Regions from separate parts of the Kribbella aluminosa genome, predicted to be linked through region 3. Evidence: predicted binding sites of a transcription regulator. Region 3 holds the regulator's gene; each other region holds the start of a gene.
What was found. The regulator HrcA, encoded in region 3, represses chaperone genes, less so after heat shock. The targets are predictions, from matches to a motif close to TTGGCACTCGNNNNNNNCGAGTGCCAA.
Positions count from the first base shown of each region.

Region 1 (6,829 bases), on a different contig from region 3:
AGGCGATGCCGGTCGAGCTGACGGTGCCGACCGCCGACGACATGCAGGCGATCGGCGAGGAGCTGGCGGGCCAGCTGCGCGCAGGCGACGTACTCGTGCTGTCCGGCGATCTCGGCGCCGGGAAGACCACGTTCACGCAGGGTCTCGGCGCCGGGTTGAAGGTCCGGGGTGCGATCACGTCGCCGACGTTCGTGATCTCGCGGGTGCATCCGTCGCTCGTCGGCGGTCCGGCACTGGTGCATGTGGACGCGTACCGGGTCGGCGGGTTCGCGGAGCTGGACGATCTCGACCTGGACGCGAGCCTGGAGGACGCGGTCACGGTGGTCGAGTGGGGTCACGGGCTGGCCGAAGGGCTGGCGCCCGACCGGCTCGACATCGTGGTGACGCGCGGCGACGACGACTCCGACGAGACCCGCTCGCTCCGGATCACCCCGGTGGGCCCGCGCTGGGCGGCCTCCGGCGTACGGGTGTCTGCCTTGGAGAAGAACTGACATGTTGCTTGCCTTCGACACCTCGAGTGCTGCTGTCACCGTTGCGCTGGCCACGCCGGACGGGGAGATCGTCGAGTCGTCGACGACCGTGGACGCGTTGCGTCACGGCGAGCTGCTTGCGCCTGCCATCGCGGCTGCGTTGGAGAGTGCCGGCGTGACGCCGCGCGATCTGACCGGGATCGCGGTGGGCGTCGGTCCTGGTCCGTTCACGGGGCTGCGGGTCGGGTTGGTGACCGCGCGGACGATGGGCGAAGTACTCGGGATCTCGGTTGCCGGGGTGTGCAGTCTCGACATTCTTGCGCGGCAGTCGGCGTTGACGCTGCCGGTCGCGGTCGCCACGGATGCGCGGCGCAAGGAGATCTACTGGGCGCTGTACGACGGTCCGGCCGCGGACGGGAGTCGTCGACGGCTGGAGGGACCGGCGGTGGACAAGCCTGCCGAGGTGGCCCACGTACTGTCCGGGCTGCCCGTGATCGGGCGTGGTGCGGTGCTGTACGGCGAGGTGCTGGGCGTGCCGGGTGACGATGTCCTGGAGTACCCGTCGGCCGAGGTACTGGCGACCGGCGTGGCCACTCGCACCCTCGAGGTCGTGGCGCCGGAGCCGCTGTACCTGCGGCGGCCGGATGTGACCATGTCCAGCGGGCCGAAGAGCGTCCTGTGAGACCAGCTGTCCGGGCGGCTGTCGCCGACGACCTGCCGGCGCTCGTGGCGCTGGACGAGGTGTGCTTCGGGTCGGGCGCGTGGGGCGAGGTGGCCTGGGCGGACGAGTTCGAGCGGTTGTCCGAGGACCGGGTGGTGCTGGTTGCGGACGAGGACTCGGTTGTTGCCGGGTACGTCGTACTGCTGCTGCCTCCGGTGGTCGAGGATGTGGTCGAGGTACTGCGGATCGCGGTGGCGCCGGCGGAGCGGCGTACGGGTGTCGGTGGGCAGTTGCTGACGATCGCCCTGGGACGGTGTGCCGGCCGGACCGTACTCCTGGAAGTTGCTGCGGGCAACGAGTCGGCGATCGGGCTGTACGCCGGGTTCGGGTTCGAGGAGATCAGCCGGCGGCGCGGATACTACGCGGGTGGCGAGGATGCGGTGATCATGCGGTGGCGGGAGGAACAATGAACGAGCCTCTGATCCTCGGGATCGAGACGTCGTGCGACGAGACCGGGGTCGGGATCGTGCGGGGGCGGACGTTGCTCGCGGATGCGGTCGCGTCCAGCGTCGAGGAGCATGCCCGGTTCGGCGGCGTCGTACCCGAGGTGGCCAGTCGTGCGCATCTCGAGGCGATGGTGCCGACGATCCGCCGCGCCTGCGAGACGGCCGGGATCACACCGGCCGACGTGGACGCGGTCGCCGTGACCAGCGGACCCGGTCTGGCCGGCGCGCTGCTGGTCGGCGTCGCCGCCGCGAAGGGCCTCGCGCTCTCGCTGGACAAGCCGATCTACGGCGTCAACCACCTGGCCGCGCACGTCGCCGTGGACACGCTGGAGCACGGCGAGCTGCCGAAGGGCTGCGTCGCGATGCTCGTCTCCGGCGGGCATTCCGCACTGCTCGCGGTCCATGACATTACCGACGGCGTCGTACCGATGGGCAGCACCATCGACGACGCCGCGGGCGAGGCGTTCGACAAGGTCGCGCGCGTGCTCGGGCTGCCGTTCCCGGGTGGTCCGTGGATCGACAAGGCGGCGCGGGACGGCGACCGGCTGTACGTGCGGTTCCCGCGCGGGCTGACGTCCCAGCGCGACCTCGAGCGGCACCGGTTCGACTTCTCGTTCTCCGGGTTGAAGACCGCGGTCGCGCGCTGGGTCGAGGCCAAGCGGCGCGACGGCGAGGACGTACCGGTGAACCACGTCGCCGCGGCCTTCCAGGAGGCGGTCTGCGACGTACTGACGCGGAAGGCGATCGACGCCTGCAAGGACCGCGGGTTCGAGCACCTGCTGATCGGCGGCGGCGTCGCGGCGAACTCGCGGCTCCGGGCGATGGCCGAGGAACGCGCGGCCGCGGCCGGGATCACCGTCCGGGTGCCGCGCCCCGGCCTGTGCACGGACAACGGCGCGATGGTCGCCGCCCTCGGCTCCGAACTCGTCCGCGCCGGCCGTGCTCCGTCGCCGCTGGACCTTCCCGCCGACTCGTCGATGCCGATCACGGAGGTACTCAACAGATGAAGTGGACCGGGCCGGAGGGTTTCGAGGCCGACGACGACGCCGAGCGCATCGACCCCGCCGTCGTCCAGGGATTCCTGAGTACGTCGTACTGGGCGGAGGGGATCCCGCGCGAGGTGGTGGAGCGCGCGATCGCGGGCTCTCTGAATCTCGGGGTGTACGACGCGACCGGCGCGATGGTCGGGTACGCGAGGATGGTGACGGACCGGGCCACGTTCGCGTGGCTGGCCGATGTGTTCGTCCTGGAGTCCCACCGCGGCCACGGGCTCGGGCGGTTCGTCGTGTCGACGCTGCTGGAGCATCCGGACCTGAAGGGCCTGCGGCAGATCCTGCTGGCGACTGCCGACGCACACGAGCTGTACCGCTCGTACGGCTTCACCGAGACGCCGCCCGGCCGGATGATGGCGATCCGTAAGAAGTCGGCCGAGCTCTACGCGCAGCCGTGAGGCGTCCGGGTGTCGACCTCGTCCGGCACCCGGCGGGGGCGACTGAGCTCGTGCTGCTGGCGCACGGCGGCGAGGAACGCTCGAAGGCCGACCCACACCTGTGGCGCCCGGCGCTGCTCCGCATGTGGCCGTTCGCCATGGCGGCGCGGTGGGCCGCACCGGACGCCGCGATCGGGTTCGCCCGCTACCGCTTCCGGGGCTGGAACGACGCCGGCGACCCGGCCGTCGACCTGCGCGCGGTCCTGGACGAACTGCCGTACGAGCGGGTGTTGCTGATCGGGCACTCGATGGGCGGCCGCGCGGTGGTTGCCGTCGGCGACCATCCACGGGTGGCGGGAGTACTCGCGCTGGCGCCGTGGCTCCCACCCGGCGAGCCCCTCGTCGCGCTCCGCCCACCCGTCACCTTCGTCCACGGCGCCGACGACACGATGACCGATCCGGCGGCCACGGCGGCGTACGCGGCCCGTCTGCGAGCGGCCGGCGTGCTGGTGACGACGTACGCGCTGGCCGGCGAAGGCCACGCGATGCTGAAACGCCCGAAGGACTGGAACCGCCTGGTGACCGAGTTCGTCCGCGGCGACGCGACCGGAGGCGGCGACGAGCACCTGCCGGCGGCGGGCGCGCAGGTGGTGTCGGCCGTGGCCGAGATCGCGACCACCCGCTTCCGGCTGCCGGTGAAGGAGCGGTTTCGGGCAGAGGCCTGGGGGTGAGGCGCACCGCTTGCTCCCCAGGCGAACGGTCAGCGGCCAACCGGTTCCGGTCCCAGCCTGACCAACGCAGATGAACGTGCGGTGACGGTTTAGTGGCGGGTCTCCGGGGAGCGCAGCAACGGACGCAGCACCTCGTCCGTCGGCAAGTCGCCCGGAGACCCGCACGCAGGGTCGATCATATGTTCGAATGTAGCTCAAGCGCAAGTGTTGCCTACCAGGTGGTGCTGACCCTGCGGCAGGAGTATGCGACCGCGTCGCGGCCGATGCGTGTGACGATCAGCGTCGCCGCCGCGGACCCCTTCGGCGCGAGCTTCTTCCGCAGGTGGGCCGGGTCCAGATCGACGCCGCGCTTCTTGATCTCCAGCGTGCCGATGCCCTGACCACGGACCCACGCACGGAGGGCCTTCTCCTTGTAGGGCAGCTCTTCCAGGACTTCGTACGCCGACGCGAGCGGAGTGCCGACGTACTGCGGTGCCGTGACGTAGGCGATGCGCGGATCCAGCAGCCACCCGTCGACGGCGGCGGCCACCGCGGTGACCAGGCCGGCCCGGACGACGGCGCCGTCGGGTTCGTAGATGTACTGCCCGACCGGACCCGCGTCCGCCTCCGGTGCGTGCGTGACGGTCGCACCGCCCGGTAGGAGCGTCGCGCGGCGCGGCGTACCGCCGTACAGCTCGCCGGACCAGAGTGCGGCCTCCTTCACCTCGCCGGCGTCACTGATCCACTCGGCCTCCACGCCGTCCGGGATCGCGTCGTGCGGGATGCCGGGCGCGACCTTCACGCACGCGGTCCGCTCCAGCAGGCCGGTCACGAACGACCACGGCGGCGAGTAGGCGTTGTGGTCGAACACGCGCCGCCCGTCAGCACGTCGCGCGGGGTCCGCGAAGATCACGTCGTACGGCGTGGGGTCGGTGGACTCGGCGTCGCCCACCAGTACGTCGCCTGGCAGGTCCAGCGCGGCCAGGTTGGCGCGGGCGGTGGCTGCTGTCTCCGGGTCGCGTTCTACGCCGGTGACTCGTAGTCCGGCGCGCGCGGCGGTGATGAGGTCGCCGCCGATACCGCATCCCAGATCGACGACTGTGGCGCCGGGCACAGCTGTTGCCAGGCGTTCGGCGCGGTGGGTGCCCACCGTGGTGCGGGTGGCCTGCTCCAAGCCGTCCGGTGTGAAGTACATGCGTTCCGCATCGGGGCCGAACTTGGCGACGGCACGGCGGCGCAGGGCGGCTTGGGTGACCGCAGCCGTGACAAGTGCCGCGTCGTACCGGCGTCTGAGCTTCTCCACCAGTTGCAGCTCGCCGCCGGGGCGGAACTCGGCGCACGCGGCGGCCAGTACCTCACCGCCCGGCCCGTCGAGCAACGCAGAAACAGTCACTCCGGCAACTCTAGAGGGACCTGCTCCGACTGCGGGTTATGCCTCAGACTGAGATTCGTTTGGCACTCGAGTTGACCGAGTGCTAATCGCGGCCTAGATTCGGTGTTGGCACTCTCCGTGGGAGGGTGCCAGCGGTCCGGCCTCTGACCCCCGCGACGGCAGGGGAGCGCGACCACATGCCACAGACAAGCGAATTCGACCGTGGAGGTCAGCAAGTGTCGGTCACGATCAAGCCGCTCGAGGACCGTGTCCTCGTCGCGCCGCTCGAAGCCGAGCAGACCACGAAGTCCGGCCTGGTGATCCCGGACACCGCCAAGGAGAAGCCGCAGGAGGGCGAGATCCTCGCCGTCGGCCCGGGCCGGATCGACGACAACGGAAACCGCGTCCCGCTGGACGTCGCTGTCGGCGACAAGGTCATCTACTCCAAGTACGGCGGCACCGAGGTCAAGTACGACGGTCAGGACTACCTGATCCTGGGCGCCCGCGACATCCTCGCAGTCGTCAGCAAGTGACGAACGCCCGCTGTTCCTGACTGACACCGCCCCGGGGCCTCTGGCGCCGGGGCGGAGTGGGTCCGGCACCCGATCGGGGTGGTGGGGCGGGGGAGTTGGACACAGGGCTCGAGCCTGCAACGAGACATACGGAAAAGGACTGGTTTTCTTCATGCCGAAGATCCTCGAGTTCGACGAGCACGCGCGGCGCGCGCTGGAGCGTGGCGTCGACAAGCTCGCGAACACGGTGAAGGTGACGCTGGGCCCGAAGGGCCGCTACGTCGTCCTGGACAAGAAGTGGGGCGCCCCGACCATCACCAACGACGGTGTCACCGTCGCCCGTGAGGTCGAGCTGGACGACCCGTTCGAGAACCTTGGCGCGCAGTTGGCCAAGGAGGTCGCCACCAAGACCAACGACATCGCCGGTGACGGCACCACCACCGCGACGGTGCTGGCGCAGGCGCTGGTGCACGAGGGCCTGCGCGCGGTCGCCGCGGGCGTCAACCCGATGGGCCTGAAGCGCGGCATCGAGGCGGCCGTCGAGGCCGTGTCGGCCAAGCTGGTCGAGACCGCGCGTCCGGTCGACGACAAGGGCGACATGGCCCACGTCGCGACCATCTCCGCCCGGGACGCCGAGATCGGCGCCCTGATCGCGGACGCGTTCGACAAGGTCGGCAAGGACGGTGTGATCACCGTCGAGGAGTCGAACACCTTCGGTACCGAGCTCGAGTTCACCGAGGGTATGCAGTTCGACAAGGGCTACATCTCGCCGTACTTCATCACCGACGCCGAGGCCGGCGAAGCGGTGCTGGAGGACCCGTACATCCTGATCCACCAGGGCAAGATCTCCGCGATCGCGGACCTGCTGCCGCTGCTGGAGAAGGTCGTGCAGTCCGGCAAGACGCTGCTGATCATCGCCGAGGACGTCGAGGCCGAGGCCCTGTCGACCCTGGTGGTCAACAAGATCCGTGGCAACTTCACCTCGGTCGCCGTCAAGGCGCCGGGCTTCGGTGACCGCCGCAAGGCGATGCTGGAGGACCTGGCCGCGCTCACCGGCGCGCAGGTCGTCGCCCCCGAGGTCGGGCTGAAGCTCGACCAGGTCGGCCTCGAGGTGCTCGGTTCGGCTCGCCGGATCGTGGTCTCGAAGGACAACACGACCGTCGTCGAGG
Region 1 covers NZ_JAGINT010000001.1:859,106-865,934, forward strand. Annotated here, with positions in the region: gene tsaE (tRNA (adenosine(37)-N6)-threonylcarbamoyltransferase complex ATPase subunit type 1 TsaE) at 1-491, shown strand, start outside; gene tsaB (tRNA (adenosine(37)-N6)-threonylcarbamoyltransferase complex dimerization subunit type 1 TsaB) at 493-1,152, shown strand; gene JOF29_RS04255 (GNAT family N-acetyltransferase) at 1,149-1,601, shown strand; gene tsaD (tRNA (adenosine(37)-N6)-threonylcarbamoyltransferase complex transferase subunit TsaD) at 1,598-2,644, shown strand; gene JOF29_RS04265 (GNAT family N-acetyltransferase) at 2,641-3,087, shown strand; gene JOF29_RS04270 (alpha/beta fold hydrolase) at 3,084-3,797, shown strand; gene JOF29_RS04275 (class I SAM-dependent methyltransferase) at 4,009-5,169, opposite strand; gene groES (co-chaperone GroES) at 5,385-5,681, shown strand; gene groL (chaperonin GroEL) at 5,833-6,829, shown strand, end outside.
Region 1: groES (co-chaperone GroES) is a predicted target of HrcA. The motif match lies at 5,229-5,255, and genes of this name have one in related genera.

Region 2 (6,829 bases), on a different contig from region 3:
GCCGGTGCGCTTCGTGGTGACGGTCGCGTAGTTCTGCCCGGTGGCCTGGGCGTCGTACTGGCAGATCGTCACGCTCACCGGGACGAACTTCGAGGTGCCGACGCCCTGGCCCCAGACCGCCTTGTCGGTGGCGGTGCGGACGGCGGTGATGGTGTTCGGGCAGTCGGTGCTCGGCTTACCGCTGGGCGTGCTGCTCGGCGTGTTGCTGGGGGTGGGCGACGGGGTGTCCGTGGGCTGGGCGGCGGGCGGGGACGAGGCGTTCTCGGTGCCGCAGGCGGCGGCGATTCCGAGCACAGCCACGACGAGCGTCGCACCGATCAGGCCCCGTGTCCGTTGTGCACTCACGACTCGGTCCTTCCGGGTTGGCAAGGGCAACATGATGGTGGACCGGAGTCTCACCCGGCGTGCCGGAACATCACGGCGGGGCGTCTATCCGGTCACGCCGCCCGATCGATCCGCAACCGAGGCACAGCTGTAACCTCCGCGCACTGGCTGCCCGACCGCCCGTACCAGCTGCCTGTGTCCCCGTGCGCCCTTAGGATGCTGTGTCGTGGGCAGGAAGAAGGCGAACGCAGAGGCCGCCGCGCAGCGGGAGTGGGAGCTCGGGATCGACTGGGCGCGCTGGCTGCTGGACGGCAACGTCCCGCAACGGCTCCAGGTGTACGGCGTCGTCCTGGAGCCGAACGAGTTCGCCTACCTGCAGACCACCGCGCAGTACTCCCGGATGTACGGCGGGAACGGGCGCTACACCACCAGTGGCGGGTTCTTCATCGGCAAGCCGGGGATGGTGCTCGGCATGATGGCCGCCAACGCCGCGGTGAACGCGAGCCGGAAGGCCGCCGCCAAGCGGGACATGCAGGCGTCCTGGCGGGACGTTCAGGAGCTTCCGGTGCTGGCCACCAATCTGCGGCTGATGTGCCACCTGCCGGCCAAGGGCTGGATGAGCTTCTACTACAGCGCGGTCCAGGAGTTCTACCCCGATACGGACAACTGGATGATCACCTTCGGCTTCCAGAACGCCGTACCGCTGCGGATCGCCGGCCTGACCACGCCCACGCTGGCTGTGCTGGCGGCGTGGTGCGTGCACGGGAACGGCCGCTGGCACGGCGAGCCGGGGATCGCATCGCTGGTCCAGGCCGCGCTCAGCCCGCGCGGACCTGTCACCACCGGCGAGGTCTCGTACGACTCCACCGCCGAACTCCAGGACGACCGTCCAGCCGACACCGGCAACGCCGACACCAGCAACACCGACACCAGCAACACCAGCAACACCGGCAACGCCGACAACGGCAACCCGGCCGGCGACACCGGGAACTACTCGACCGGAAATGCGTACGAGGACCTGATCCGCTCGAAACTCAGTCCCGAAGACCGCCGCTGACTCGGTAATCTGGACCCATGACGAGCCCGTACGAAGACGACGAGCCGCTGCTGCCAGAGCAGACCCGCGACGACGACCCGCGCAGCTGGGGCGACAACGACCTCGGCAGTGACGACGACGATCGCATCCTGAACGAGGTTCCGCCGCACCACGGATGACCACCTCGGTGCTCCTCGTCCACGGCGGCCTCTGGGACGCCATGGACGCCGATGCCTTCTGGGGTACGCCGGGCGTCACCGCCGCCGTGATCGCAGCACTCGATCCGGACGGGTCGGGGCGCGTGGAAGTGCTCGCGCCTGACCGGCCGCAGCGGGCCACCGGATGGGACCTGGAGGTCGCCGCGCTCGGTGAATACCTGGCGAAACGTTCCGGTCCGGTCAGAATCGTTGGGGCCTCCAATGGATGTACGGTCGCCGTCCTGCTGGCGACGAGGTTTCCGGACGTTGTCGACCGGCTGATGCTGGCCTGGCCGGCCACCGGCGACGACCCCGCCGGGAACGAGCGTGCCCGGGCCGGGATGATGAACCGCGGTTGTCCGGCCGATGTCGCGGACGGACTGCTCAGGGGTGGAATTCTGCGTGGGGTCCAGGACCGGGAGCTGGCGTCGCTGACCCAGACCCGGGTGGCGGTGTTGCCGTCGGTGCCGGAGAATCCGTCACATCAGCGGAAGACGGTCGACGCGTTGCTGCGCTCGATCCGGGGGAGTCATGAGCTGGCCGGGTGTCCCGAACCGCCGGTCCCCGGATTCCCGCCGTTCCTGGATCAGCTGGCGCGAACGATCGTCGAGTTCGTCAACTGAGGGGAAGAGCGTGGAGCTTCGGGGGTTCGACGACGAGTACGGGTCCAGGTCGCGGGCTGGGCCGTGAACGAGAAGGAAGTCGCATTGCTGTCCGGGCGGGTGGCCTACCCGTTCCCGGAGGAACTGCGGGCGAGCTGGCAAACGGCCGACGCGGACATCTACTCCTATCTGCTGTTCGACGACGGGCGTCCGGTCGGGTACGGCGAGGTGTGGCTGGACGACGAGGAGGACGAGGTCGAGCTCGCCCGGATCATCGTGGACCCGGCGGTCCGCGGCCGTGGCTTCGGCGGTGAACTCGTTCGGGCACTGCTCGGGCCGGCGCTGGACGCCGGGTACTCGGAGGTGTTCCTGCGGGTCCGTCCGGAGAACGCTCCGGCGATCCGCGCCTACCACCGCAGCGGCTTCGTCGATGTCCCCGCCGCGCTGATGGAGGAGTGGAACGACGGCCAGCCGGTCCCGTACCGCTGGATGCGGTACGCCGGTCAGCAGGTGGGTGCCGGCGAGCTCAGGGGCTGAGGATGGTGCACCCACCTGCGGGCGGCAGGTCTTACTGACGGGCGCGCAGAAGGTCCCGGATCTCGGTCAGCAGCGCCTGGTCGGCGGTCAGCGGCTCCGGCTCCTGACCGCGGCTGCGACGCTCCGCCAGCTTGTTCAGCGGCATCACGATGAAGAAGTAGACCGCCGCGGCGACGAACAGGAAGTTCAACGCGGCCTGCACGATGTTGCCGATGTGGAACTCGGCACCGTTGATCTTGAAGAAGAACAGCGCGCTGGCGTCCGCCTTGCCGAAGATGGCCGCGATCAACGGGTTGATGAAGTTGGCGACGACAGCCGTGACGATCGAGCCGAACGCCGCGCCGATGACGACGGCGACCGCGAGGTCGACGACGTTCCCACGCATGATGAATTCCTTGAAGCCCTTGAGCATGTGGTGCCTCCACGAAGCGGGTGGTTGTACCCGGACAAGGTAGGACCGCAAGGTCGTCCGCGCGAGGGACCGCGCCGCACGGCAACGCATCGTGCTGCCGCAAGTTCACACCGTGATCATCCCGTGTCCGGCGCCAGCGCCACGGTGATTCGGGAATTCGTACTGGCCTGGGCCAGTCGGGTTGCGACGTCGGGTGCGGTCGCGACCACGATCAGCGCCCCCGACGTACTCGATCGGGGCGCCGGCAGTGCGACCACGGGAACGGAGGCGGCGAGCAGCCGGGCGGCGTCTGCGTTCGTGCTGCCGGCGGCGTAGAGGTTCAGGTGGTCGCCGACGCGTAGCAACGTGGTGATGTCGGCATCGTCGATGTGGAACGGGTAGGCGACCGACCCGGACGGCACGGCAGGTGGCGCCAGGAAGCGGGCGTCGGTGAGCGGCTCGCCGGCTCTGACAGGACCGGTGAGCACACGGGTGGTCAGCTCACTGCCGGGTCTGAGCGCCCCGGCGGGCACGGCGCCCGGAGGCAGCTCGACGGTTCGTAGGTCGGCACGTGCGGGTGCGGCGCCGCCGGTGAGGTCGCGCGCGGCGGCCAGCACCTTGACCCTCGGCGGTGGCGCGGGGGAGAGGGCGAGGAGCCCGAAGTACACAGCGGCTGCAGCGGTGGCGCCGGCCAGTAGCCGACGGTGCCACCGGGCGGCGCGGAGCAGGTCACGAAACAGCGAGGAGATATTCATGCCGGAGAAGGTACGAGTTTCGCCGGCACCCGCCGTTCAGTTATCCACAGGCAGTGCTCGAGCGGGGTCAGGCCGCGCTGGTCCCCGAGGAAGACGAGCCGCTCGATGACGAGCCCGACGACGAGGATCCCGACGTACCGGAGGAGGAGCTGGAGGAGCTCGACGAGCCGGTGGACGACGAGTCGGACGACTTCGAGCCCGAAGCGGACGAGTCGGCCTTGGCCGGCACCGAGCCCGTGCCGGAGGACCGGCTGTCGTTGCGGTAGAACCCGGAGCCCTTGAACACCACGCCCACGGCGTTGAAGACCTTGCGCAGGTTCCCCTGGCAGTTCGGGCACACGGTCAGTGCGTCGTCCGTGAAGCTCTGGCGCGCCTCGAGCGATTCGCCACAGTCAGTGCACTGGTACTGGTACGTCGGCACGGTCGGTTCCCTTCAAGCCGCTGGCACTCCTACTACCCGACTGCTAATAATGCGCCAGGCGGCCGAAGTATTCCAAACCCGCCATTACTTACCTCAACTCTGCGTCCATGTCCAGCGAACGCAGAGCAACGCAAAGTTGTGAGGCACCCCATTTGGGGTGGACGCCCGGATTCTCTACGGTTGGTCCGTGCGTCGCCTGCTTCGAGTCGTCATCATCAGCGGAATCGCCCTCACCACGGTCCTCCTGGTGATCGCGGGTACCGCCGTCTACGTTGTCCGCCACTCGTTCCCGACGTACGACGGAACGATCGACCTGGAGGGACTCGACGGTGACGTGAACGTGGTCCGGGACGCCAACGGCATCCCGCAGATCTACGCCGACACCCCGGCGGACCTGTTCTCCGCGCAGGGCTACGTCGCCGCGCAGGACCGGTTCTTCGAGATGGACTTCCGCCGGCACGTCACGGCGGGCCGGCTGAGCGAGCTGTTCGGCAAGACGGCGCTCGAGACCGACAAGTTCGTCCGGACCCTCGGCTGGCGGCGGACCGCGGAGAAGGAGCTGCCGCTGCTCAGCCCGAGCACCCGGCAGTACCTCGACGACTACGCCCGCGGCGTCAACGCGTACCTCTCCACGCACAGCGGCTCCGGACTCAGCCTGGAGTACGGCGTCCTCTCGCTGCAGCCCGGCGGTCCGAAGAACTACAGGCCGGAGCCGTGGACGGCGGCCGACTCGCTCTCCTGGCTGAAGGCGATGGCCTGGGACCTGGGCGGCAACCTGGACGAGGAGATCACCCGCACCAAGCTGCTCGCGGCGTTCCCGGCGCGCAACATCGAGAGCCTCTACCCGCAGTACCCCTACGACCGGAACCAGCCGATCATGTCGGCCGGCTCGGTCGGCAAGAACGGAAAGTTCAGCGCTTCCCCGGTCAGCACCGAGGTCCGGCGGAGCATGCTCACCCAGGACCTGCTCAAGTCGCTGGACTCGGTGCAGAGCGTCGCCAAGGGCCTGCCCGAGCTCCTCGGTCAGGGTGACGGCGTCGGCTCCAACTCCTGGGTGGTGTCCGGCGACCACACCACCACCGGCAAGCCGCTGCTGGCGAACGACCCGCACCTGGGCGCCACCATGCCGGGTATCTGGACTCAGGTCGGCCTGCACTGCAACAAAGTCGGCAAAGCCTGCCCGTTCGACGTCTCCGGCTTCAGCTTCTCCGGCCTGCCCGGTGTGGTGATCGGCCACAACAACGCGATCTCCTGGGGCTTCACCAACCTCGACCCTGACGTCCAGGACCTGTACCTGGAGCGCGTCAACGGCAACAACGTCCTCTACAACAACAAGTGGCGCCCGATGGCCACCCGCGAGGAGACGTTCAAGGTGGCCGGCGAGGACAAGCCGGTGAAGATCACCGTCCGCGAGACCCGGCACGGCCCGTTGATCTCGGACGCCGGCGCGGACGAGCACAAGGTCGGCGAGCTGGCCGCCTCCCAGGCGAAGTACCCGAAGGCGTACGGCGTCGCCCTGCAGTGGACCGCGCTGAACCCGGGCAAGACGGCCGACGCGCTGTTCGCGATCAACACCGCCCAGAACTGGACCCAGTTCCGGGCCGCCGCTTCACAGTTCCAGGTGCCCTCGCAGAACCTGGTGTACGCCGACACCGACGGCCACATCGGCTACCAGGCGCCCGGGCTGGTGCCGATCCGCTCGGTCGGCCGCGGTGACTGGCCGGTGCCGGGCTGGGACCCGAAGTACTACTGGAAGGGCTACATTCCCTTCGACGCGCTGCCGACCGAGCTCGATCCACCGAGCGGGATCATCGTCACCGCCAACCAGGCCGTGGTACCGAGCACGTACTCGTACTACCTGACCAACTCCTGGGACTACGGGTACCGAAGTCAGCAGATCCTGGACCGGATCAAGGCCGCCGGGAAGCTGGACGTGAACGCGATGGCGTCGATCCAGCTGGACACCAAGAACAAGGCCGCCGAGATGCTGGTGCCGTACCTGCTGCGGATCAGCATCAACGACACTTTCGACCGGCAGGGCCAGGACACCCTGCGGAACTGGGACTTCACCCAGCCGCCGGACTCCGCGGCCGCGGCGTACTTCAACGTCGTCTGGCGCAACCTGCTCGCGCTGACCTTCCACGACCAGCTCCCCGAAGGCACCTGGCCGGACGGCGGCTCCCGCTGGTTCGAGGTGATCCACACGCTGCTCGGCCAGCCGAACAGCGGCTGGTGGGACGACATCCGGACCCCGCAGCGGGAAACCCGGGACGACATCCTCCGTGAGGCGCTGGTGAACGCCCGCACCGAGATCACCCAGAAGATGGCGCGTGAGCCCGCCAACTGGCAGTGGGGCCGGCTGCACAAGCTCACGCTCACCAACCAGTCCCTGGGGAGCGCGGGCAGCCCTGGTTTCGTGCGGCGGATCTTCAACCGTGGCCCGTACGAGCTCGGCGGCGGTACGTCGATCGTCGACGCCACGTCCTGGGACGCCTCCGTGGGGTACGACGTGACGTCGACGCCGTCGATGCGGATGGTCGTCGACCTGTCGGACTTCGACAAGTCC
Region 2 covers NZ_JAGINT010000001.1:1,118,178-1,125,006, forward strand. Annotated here, with positions in the region: gene JOF29_RS05540 (hypothetical protein) at 1-345, opposite strand, end outside; gene JOF29_RS05545 (hypothetical protein) at 551-1,381, shown strand; gene JOF29_RS05550 (hypothetical protein) at 1,399-1,539, shown strand; gene JOF29_RS05555 (alpha/beta fold hydrolase) at 1,536-2,180, shown strand; gene JOF29_RS05560 (GNAT family N-acetyltransferase) at 2,244-2,696, shown strand; gene mscL (large conductance mechanosensitive channel protein MscL) at 2,728-3,108, opposite strand; gene JOF29_RS05570 (SAF domain-containing protein) at 3,225-3,842, opposite strand; gene JOF29_RS05575 (FmdB family zinc ribbon protein) at 3,910-4,263, opposite strand; gene JOF29_RS05580 (penicillin acylase family protein) at 4,451-6,829, shown strand, end outside.
Region 2: JOF29_RS05575 (FmdB family zinc ribbon protein) is a predicted target of HrcA. The motif match lies at 4,284-4,310, and genes of this name have one in related genera.

Region 3 (6,829 bases):
TGAACCGCTGCCGGTCCCGCCAGCGCCACCTCGTCGTGGTGGACAAGCACACCCCGAAGTCGCTGCCCGACGAACCGAGCGCCGAGCAGGCGGTACTGCGGACCGAGGAGACCGACCGGGTCATCGAAGCGATGCGCACCCTGCCGGAGAAGCAACGCACCGTGATGGTGCTGCGGTACTACGGTGACCTGTCGGAGGCGGAGATCGCCGACACGATGGGCATCAGCCGGGGCTCCGTGAAGAGCCACGCCGCCCGCGCGACCAAGTCGCTGCGCCAGCTCCTGGAGCAGAACGTATGAACCACAACTCTCACGACCCGTTCGACGAGCTGATCCGGCGGGCGCTCCACGAGGAGGCGGACCGGATCGAGCCGGCCGACGCACTGCCGGAGATCCGCAGCCGCGCGCACGCCCAGCACCTGTCCGCCCACCGCCCCTGGTTCCTGACCGCCGGCGTCGCCGCGGTCGCCACCGCCGCGGCGATCGGCGCTTTCACCGTCTTCACCAACACCGACACCACCGCCAACGACGGCACCGCGGTCGCAGGCCACGGCACCACCTCCGCGCTCCCGGAGGCCCAGGCCCCGTCGGTCCTCACGGCCTCCCCGATGCCCACCAGGACCCGCGGCGTACCGGAGGCATCGGTGCGCGACATGGTGGTCCCGGTCTACTGGCTCGGCACCCAGGTGGGTGCGCAGAAGAAGACCTCCGCGCGGCTGTACCGCACCTGGTCGAAGGTGAGCGGCCACCCGGCGGAGCAGGCGGTCCGGATCATGACCACGAAGAACCCGAACGACCCGGACTACTACTCGGTCTGGCGCGGGGCCGCGGTGAACACGGTGACCCGGGACGACGACGAGGTGACGGTCGACTTCAAGCAGTTGCCGAACGCGATGCTGGACGAGGAGGTCGCCCGGGTCGCGGCGCAGCAGCTGGTCTACACCGTCCAGGGCGCGCTGAAGGACGACCAGACCCCGATCCGGGTCACGCAGAACGGCCGCGCCGTGCCGCAGTTGTTCGGTCAGATCGACGCCACCCAGCCGTTGAACCGGGCGCAGGCGGCCGACGTGCAGGCGCTGGTCTGGATCGACTCACCCTCCCAGGACCAGGCGCTGGCACCCACGGTCACGGTGCAGGGTGTCGCGGCGGCGTTCGAGGCGACGGTGAACTACCAGGCGACGAACCTGAAGACCCGCGAGGTGAGGAAGAGCTACACCAGCACCAAGCAGGGGCAGACGTTCTCGGCGTACTCGTTCCAGCTCACACTCAGCCCGGGGCCGTGGCAGATCAGCGTGTACCTCGTGTCCGCCGCGGACGGCAGCGTCACCGACACCGACAGCAAGGCGATCCTGGTGAAGTGAGTCAGTCTGCTTCGCGGTCGATGGTGGCCGTGAGGAGGCCGGGGAAGACAGCTTCGAACTCGGGGCGGCGGAGGCGGTTCAGCCGGCGGGCACCTTCGTCGCGTTGCTCGATCAGGCCGGCGGAGCGCAGCACCGAGAAGTGGTGGCTGGCCGTGGCCTTCTTGACCGGGAGGTCGAAGGTTCCGCACGGGCGGGTCCAGTCGGGGTGCGCGGCGAGGTCGCGGAGGATGCAGCGGCGGACCGGGTCGGCGAGGGCGTCCAGAGCGGACTGGAGCGTCACCTCGGCGGGGTCGACGTGCGTGAGCGTGCGGGCTCTGCCGGACTCGACGGCCATAGTGTTCGATCCTTGTCGTACAGTTGTGTTCGGTTCCTGTCTAACAGCTTAGCGAGGTGCTGGCGATGATCGAACGGACCGACTACGGGTTCGGGCCGGATGCGCGGCGACGGACGGAGGACGTCCGGGCGCCGGGGCGGGCCGGGGCACTCGCGGCGTTGGAGACGTTCTACTACGCGCTGAACAGCAAGGATCTGGAGACGCTGGTCGCCGGATGGGCGGACGATCCGCTGGTACAGCTGAACAATCCGGTCGGCGGGATCCTGCGGGGGCGGGACGCGGTGCGGGAACTGTACGCGAAGGTGTTTGCCGGGACCTTGGACGTCCAGGTGACGTTCGGCGACGCGGCGACGTACTGGCTGGGCGACTCGGTGGTGTTCGCCGGGCGCGAGACCGGGACGTACCTCGGCGACCGACCGCTCCGGATCCGGACGACCAGGATCTTCACGTACGGCGGCGCGTGGCAACAGGTCCACCACCACGGCAGCATCGACGACCCGGAGCTGCTGACGGCGTACCAGCTAGCCGTCCGCGCGGGCGTGGGCGGCTAGCGCCAGCGGGATTTCGCGAGCAGGGCGGCGGTGGCTGCGACGCCGGCGGTCGAGGTCCGGAGGACGGTGTCGCCGAGCCGGATCGGCGTGGCGTCGAAGGTCTTCAGTTCGGTGGGTGCGATGCCGCCCTCCGGGCCGATGACCAGGACGATGTCGCCGGCGGCCGGCACCTCGAGTGAAGCCAACGGGACAGTGGCTTCCTCGTGCAGTACGACGGGGAGCGCGGCGGCGGCCAGCAACCCGGCGACATCGGCTGTCGAGGCGAGCGGCGCGACCTCGGCGAACCAGGTCCGCCGGGACTGCTTGCTCGCCTCGAACGCCCAGGCCTGCCATTTCGCGAGCATCTTCTCGACCCGCTCCGGGATCGCCCGGAACTGGCTGCGCTCCGCGTTCCACGGCACGATCACGTCGGCGCCGACCTCCGTCAGCATCTCCACCGCCAGCTCGGCCCGCTCCCCCTTGGGCACCGCCTGCACCACAACCACCCGCGGGTCCGCCGCCGGCGTCTCCCCTCGCTCGTCCACAGCCACGGTCACGCCGGCCTTGGATGCGGCAACCACGGACCCTTCGGCCCAGGCTCCGCGCCCGTCCGTCAGGCGAACCCGCTCCCCAGGACCGATCCGCCGTACGACGGCCGCATGCCGCCCTTCGGCCCCGTCCAGCACCAGCTCGTCCCCGCCGAGTCCAGCGCGAAAGAACACCGCGACACCCACCGACCCACCTCCCTCACCCAACCACCACGAGCCGGCCCAGGATCTCACGCCCTCCGTCCGGGGTTGCCCGCTGAACTGGTGGGTTGCCCACCGAGAATCTCAGCAGGCAAGGCACCATTTCAGTGGGCAACCCCTGAGCTGGAGGGTTGTCCCGCGCGCCGGAGGCGGGTGGTCAGTGGGTGCCGAAGGCGTCGCGGAGGCGGCCGAAGACGCCCTTGTGGGCGGCTTGGACCTGGCCCTGGGGGCGTTCCTCGTCGCGGGCGACGGCCAGCTGGCGGAGCAGGTCGGCCTGGGCGTCGTCGAGCTTGGTGGGAGTCTCGACGATCACCTGGACGATCAGGTCGCCGCGCCCGGCGTGCCGCAGCCGCGGGACACCGCGGGCGGTCAGCGTCTGCGTCGTACCGGACTGCGTACCGGGCCGGATCTCCAGCGGGGTCGTCTCGCCCTCCAGCGTCGGCAGGTCGATCGTCGTACCGAGCGCGGCCGCCGTCATCGGCAGCGTGACCGTGCAGTGCAGGTCGTCACCGTTCCGGGTGAAGATGTCGTGCGGCTCGACCTCGATCTCGACGTACAGGTCGCCGGCCGGGCCGCCGCCGGGGCCGACCTCGCCCTGACCGGACAGCTGCACGCGCGTCCCGCTGTCGACACCGCCGGGGATCTTCACGGTGACCGTACGCCGGGAGCGCACCCGCCCGTCGCCGGCGCACTCGACGCACGGGTTCGGGATCGTGGTGCCGTAGCCGCGGCAGTTCGGGCAGGGGCGCATCGTCCGCACCTCGCCGAGGAACGACCGCTGCGTGTGCGTCACCTCACCGCGCCCGTGACAGATCTCGCAGGTCACCGGGTCGGACCCGGCCGCCGCGCCCGACCCACTGCAGGTCGGGCACAGTACGGCGGTGTCGACCTTGAGCTCCCGCGTCGTACCGAAGGCCGCCTCGGCCAGGTCGATCCGCAGCGGGATCAGCGCGTCCTGACCGCGCCGGGTCCGCGGCCGCGGCCCGCGGGTCGCGCCGCCGGTCTGCCCGAAGAACGCGTCCATGATGTCGGTGAACGTGAACGCCTGCCCGAAGCCCGCGGCGCCGCCCGGCCCGCCGGCCGCGGACGCGAACGGGTCGCCGCCGAGGTCGTGCATCTGCCGCTTCTGCGGGTCGCTGAGCACCTGGAAGGCGCGCCCGATCTCCTGGAACTTCTGGTGCGCGTCCTCGGAGTCGTTCACGTCCGGGTGGTACTGGCGGGCCAGCTTGCGGTACGCCTTCTTGATCTCGTCCGGTGACGCGTCACGGCTGACACCTAGGACGGCGTAGTAATCGGTGCTCATACTCCAGACCAGGGGTTGTAATCGTTAGGATTCGGCCAGAATCTGGCTGACGTAGCGCGCGACGGCTCGCACCGCGCCCATCGTGCTCGGGTAGTCCATGTGTGTCGGTCCGACGATGCCGAGGGTGGCGAGGACCTCCGGGTTCGACCCGTACCCGGTCGCGACCACCGAGGTGGTGGCAAGCTCCTCGAACGGGTTCTCGTGGCCGATCCGGACGGTCAGCGTCTGCGGGTTGGTCGCCTCGCCGAGCAGCTTGAGCAGGATGACGTGCTCCTCGAGGGCCTCCAGCACCGGCTTCACGTTCCGCTCGAAGTCGTCGCCGTACCGGGTCAGGTTGGCGGCGCCGCCGACCGCGATCCGCTGCTCGCCGACCTCGTCGGTGAACGCCTCGAACAGCGTCGTGACGATCGACGCGACCAGCGAGCGGTCCGCCGGTGCGAACAGCTCGGGCAGGCCGGCCAGCGCCGTGGCCGCGTCGGTCAGGCGCTGACCGGCGAGCGTGGTGTTCAGCCGGGACCGCAGGTCCGCGGTCAGGTGCTCGTCGACGTCGTGCGGGTGCTCGACGATCCGCTGCTCGACCCGGCCGTTGCTGGTGATCAGCACCAGCAGTAGTCGCCGCGGGCTCATTGTGACGACCTCGATGTGCCGCACGCTCGACCGGTTCAGCGACGGGTACTGCACGATGGCGACCTGGCGGGTGATCTGGGCGAGCAGCCGGACGGTACGCCGGACCACGTCGTCCAGGTCCACCGCACCGGCCAGGAACGACGTGATCGCCTTCTTCTCCGCCGTCGACAGCGTCTTGACCGTGCTCAGCTTGTCGACGAACAACCGGTACCCCGCGTCGGTCGGGATCCGGCCGGCGCTGGTGTGCGGCTGGGTGATGTACCCCTCCTCCTCCAGCGCCGCCATGTCGTTGCGCACGGTGGCCGGTGAGACACCGAGATTGTGCCGGTCGACCAGTGCCTTCGACCCGATCGGCTCATGGGTCGCGACGTAGTCCTCGACAATGGCGCGGAGCACATCCAGCTTGCGGTCGTCCAGCACGCGCACACCACCCTCTCGGACCACGTCACTCACAACTGGCACTCAGTCGTTCAGAGTGCCAGTCTAGGCGGTCTCGGGCGACGCTCCCAACGGAACGGGCGCCGGACGCGTCACGGTACTGGCCACATCAAGGGGCTGATCCTGTACCGCGGCCTCGACCAGCGTCTCCAGTACGTCGAGCACGTGATAGGCGAGAGCGCCGTCGGCGCGGTGCGGCTGACCGGTCCGCAAGGCCCGCGCCATGTCCGCGACGCCGACCCCACGACCTGCCCCGGCGTACCCGCCGGCGACCGGGACCTCGGTCCACTCGCGCTGCTTCGAGGTCGCGATCTCGACAGTGCCGTCGAACCCGTTCGGGTCCGGCACCGACAGGCTGCCCTCGGTTCCGTGCACCTCGATCCGCGGCAGCCGGGCCGCCCAGACGTCGAACGACATCACCACCGTGGTCAGCGCCCCGGACTCGTGCTCGAGTACGCCGGTGACGTGGGTCGGCACCTCGACACCGAACGTCGTACCGGCCCGCGGACCGGTGTGGATCTGCCGCTGCTGCTTGGACTGCCCCGCCCGCGCGGTGACCCGGCGTACCGGACCGAGGAGCGTGACCAGGCTGGTCACGTAGTACGGCCCCATGTCGAGGACCGGTCCGCCGCCGGGCTGGTAGTAGAACTCGGGCGCCGGGTGCCACAGCTCGTGCCCGGGCGTCACGAACGACGCGGTCGCGGCATGCGGTACGCCGATGTCGCCGCGGTCGATCACTGCCCGCGCGGTCTGGGTACCGGTCCCGAGGACGGTGTCCGGCGCGCAGCCGATCCGCAGATTGTTGACAGTCGCGTACTTGAGCAGCGGCTCCGCCTCCGCCCGGTCGACGGCCAGCGGCTTCTCGCCGTACACGTGCTTGCCGGCCTCCATCGCGGCCTGGTGCACCGGGGCGTGCGCCGCGGGGATCGTCAGATTGACGACAATCTGAATGTCGTCAACCGCGTACAGCTCGTCGGGGGTGAGCGCGCGGATGCCGTCGTTCGTGTCCGCGATGGCCGCCGCGCGGCTCCGGTCGAGGTCGGCGACCGCGACCACGTCGACGCCCGGAAGCTTGGCCAGGTGGTCCAGGTAGGTGCCCGAGATGACACCCGTACCGACGATGCCGACGTTCGTCACTTGCTCGCCCACAGCAGCCCCCGCTCGATGATCGTCCGTACCTCGGGTGTCTCCAGATCGTCCAGCTTGTGCCCGACCGTGCAGACGAAGACGTTGCCCTCACCCCAGGTACGGGTCCAGATCGCCGGCATCACGGCGCCCTCGATCCACGGGTAGTCCGGGTGCGACTGGAACGTCGTCGTGGCGAGCACGGTGTTCGTCGGGTCGTAGTGGATGTAGTACTGCTCGGTGTGCACGTCGAAGTGCGTGATGCCGTCGACAATCGGATGGTCGGCAATTATGTCGACGCGGTAGTCGGTGAAGCCGTGCGGGTGCGAGATGAACTGCCCGCCGGTGATGAAGCTGTAGTCG
Region 3 covers NZ_JAGINT010000002.1:3,349,768-3,356,596, reverse strand. Annotated here, with positions in the region: gene JOF29_RS37230 (SigE family RNA polymerase sigma factor) at 1-299, shown strand, start outside; gene JOF29_RS37225 (Gmad2 immunoglobulin-like domain-containing protein) at 296-1,360, shown strand; gene JOF29_RS37220 (ArsR/SmtB family transcription factor) at 1,362-1,694, opposite strand; gene JOF29_RS37215 (YybH family protein) at 1,760-2,245, shown strand; gene JOF29_RS37210 (16S rRNA (uracil(1498)-N(3))-methyltransferase) at 2,242-2,958, opposite strand; gene dnaJ (molecular chaperone DnaJ) at 3,131-4,276, opposite strand; gene hrcA (heat-inducible transcriptional repressor HrcA) at 4,301-5,323, opposite strand; gene JOF29_RS37195 (Gfo/Idh/MocA family protein) at 5,387-6,490, opposite strand; gene JOF29_RS37190 (ThuA domain-containing protein) at 6,475-6,829, opposite strand, start outside.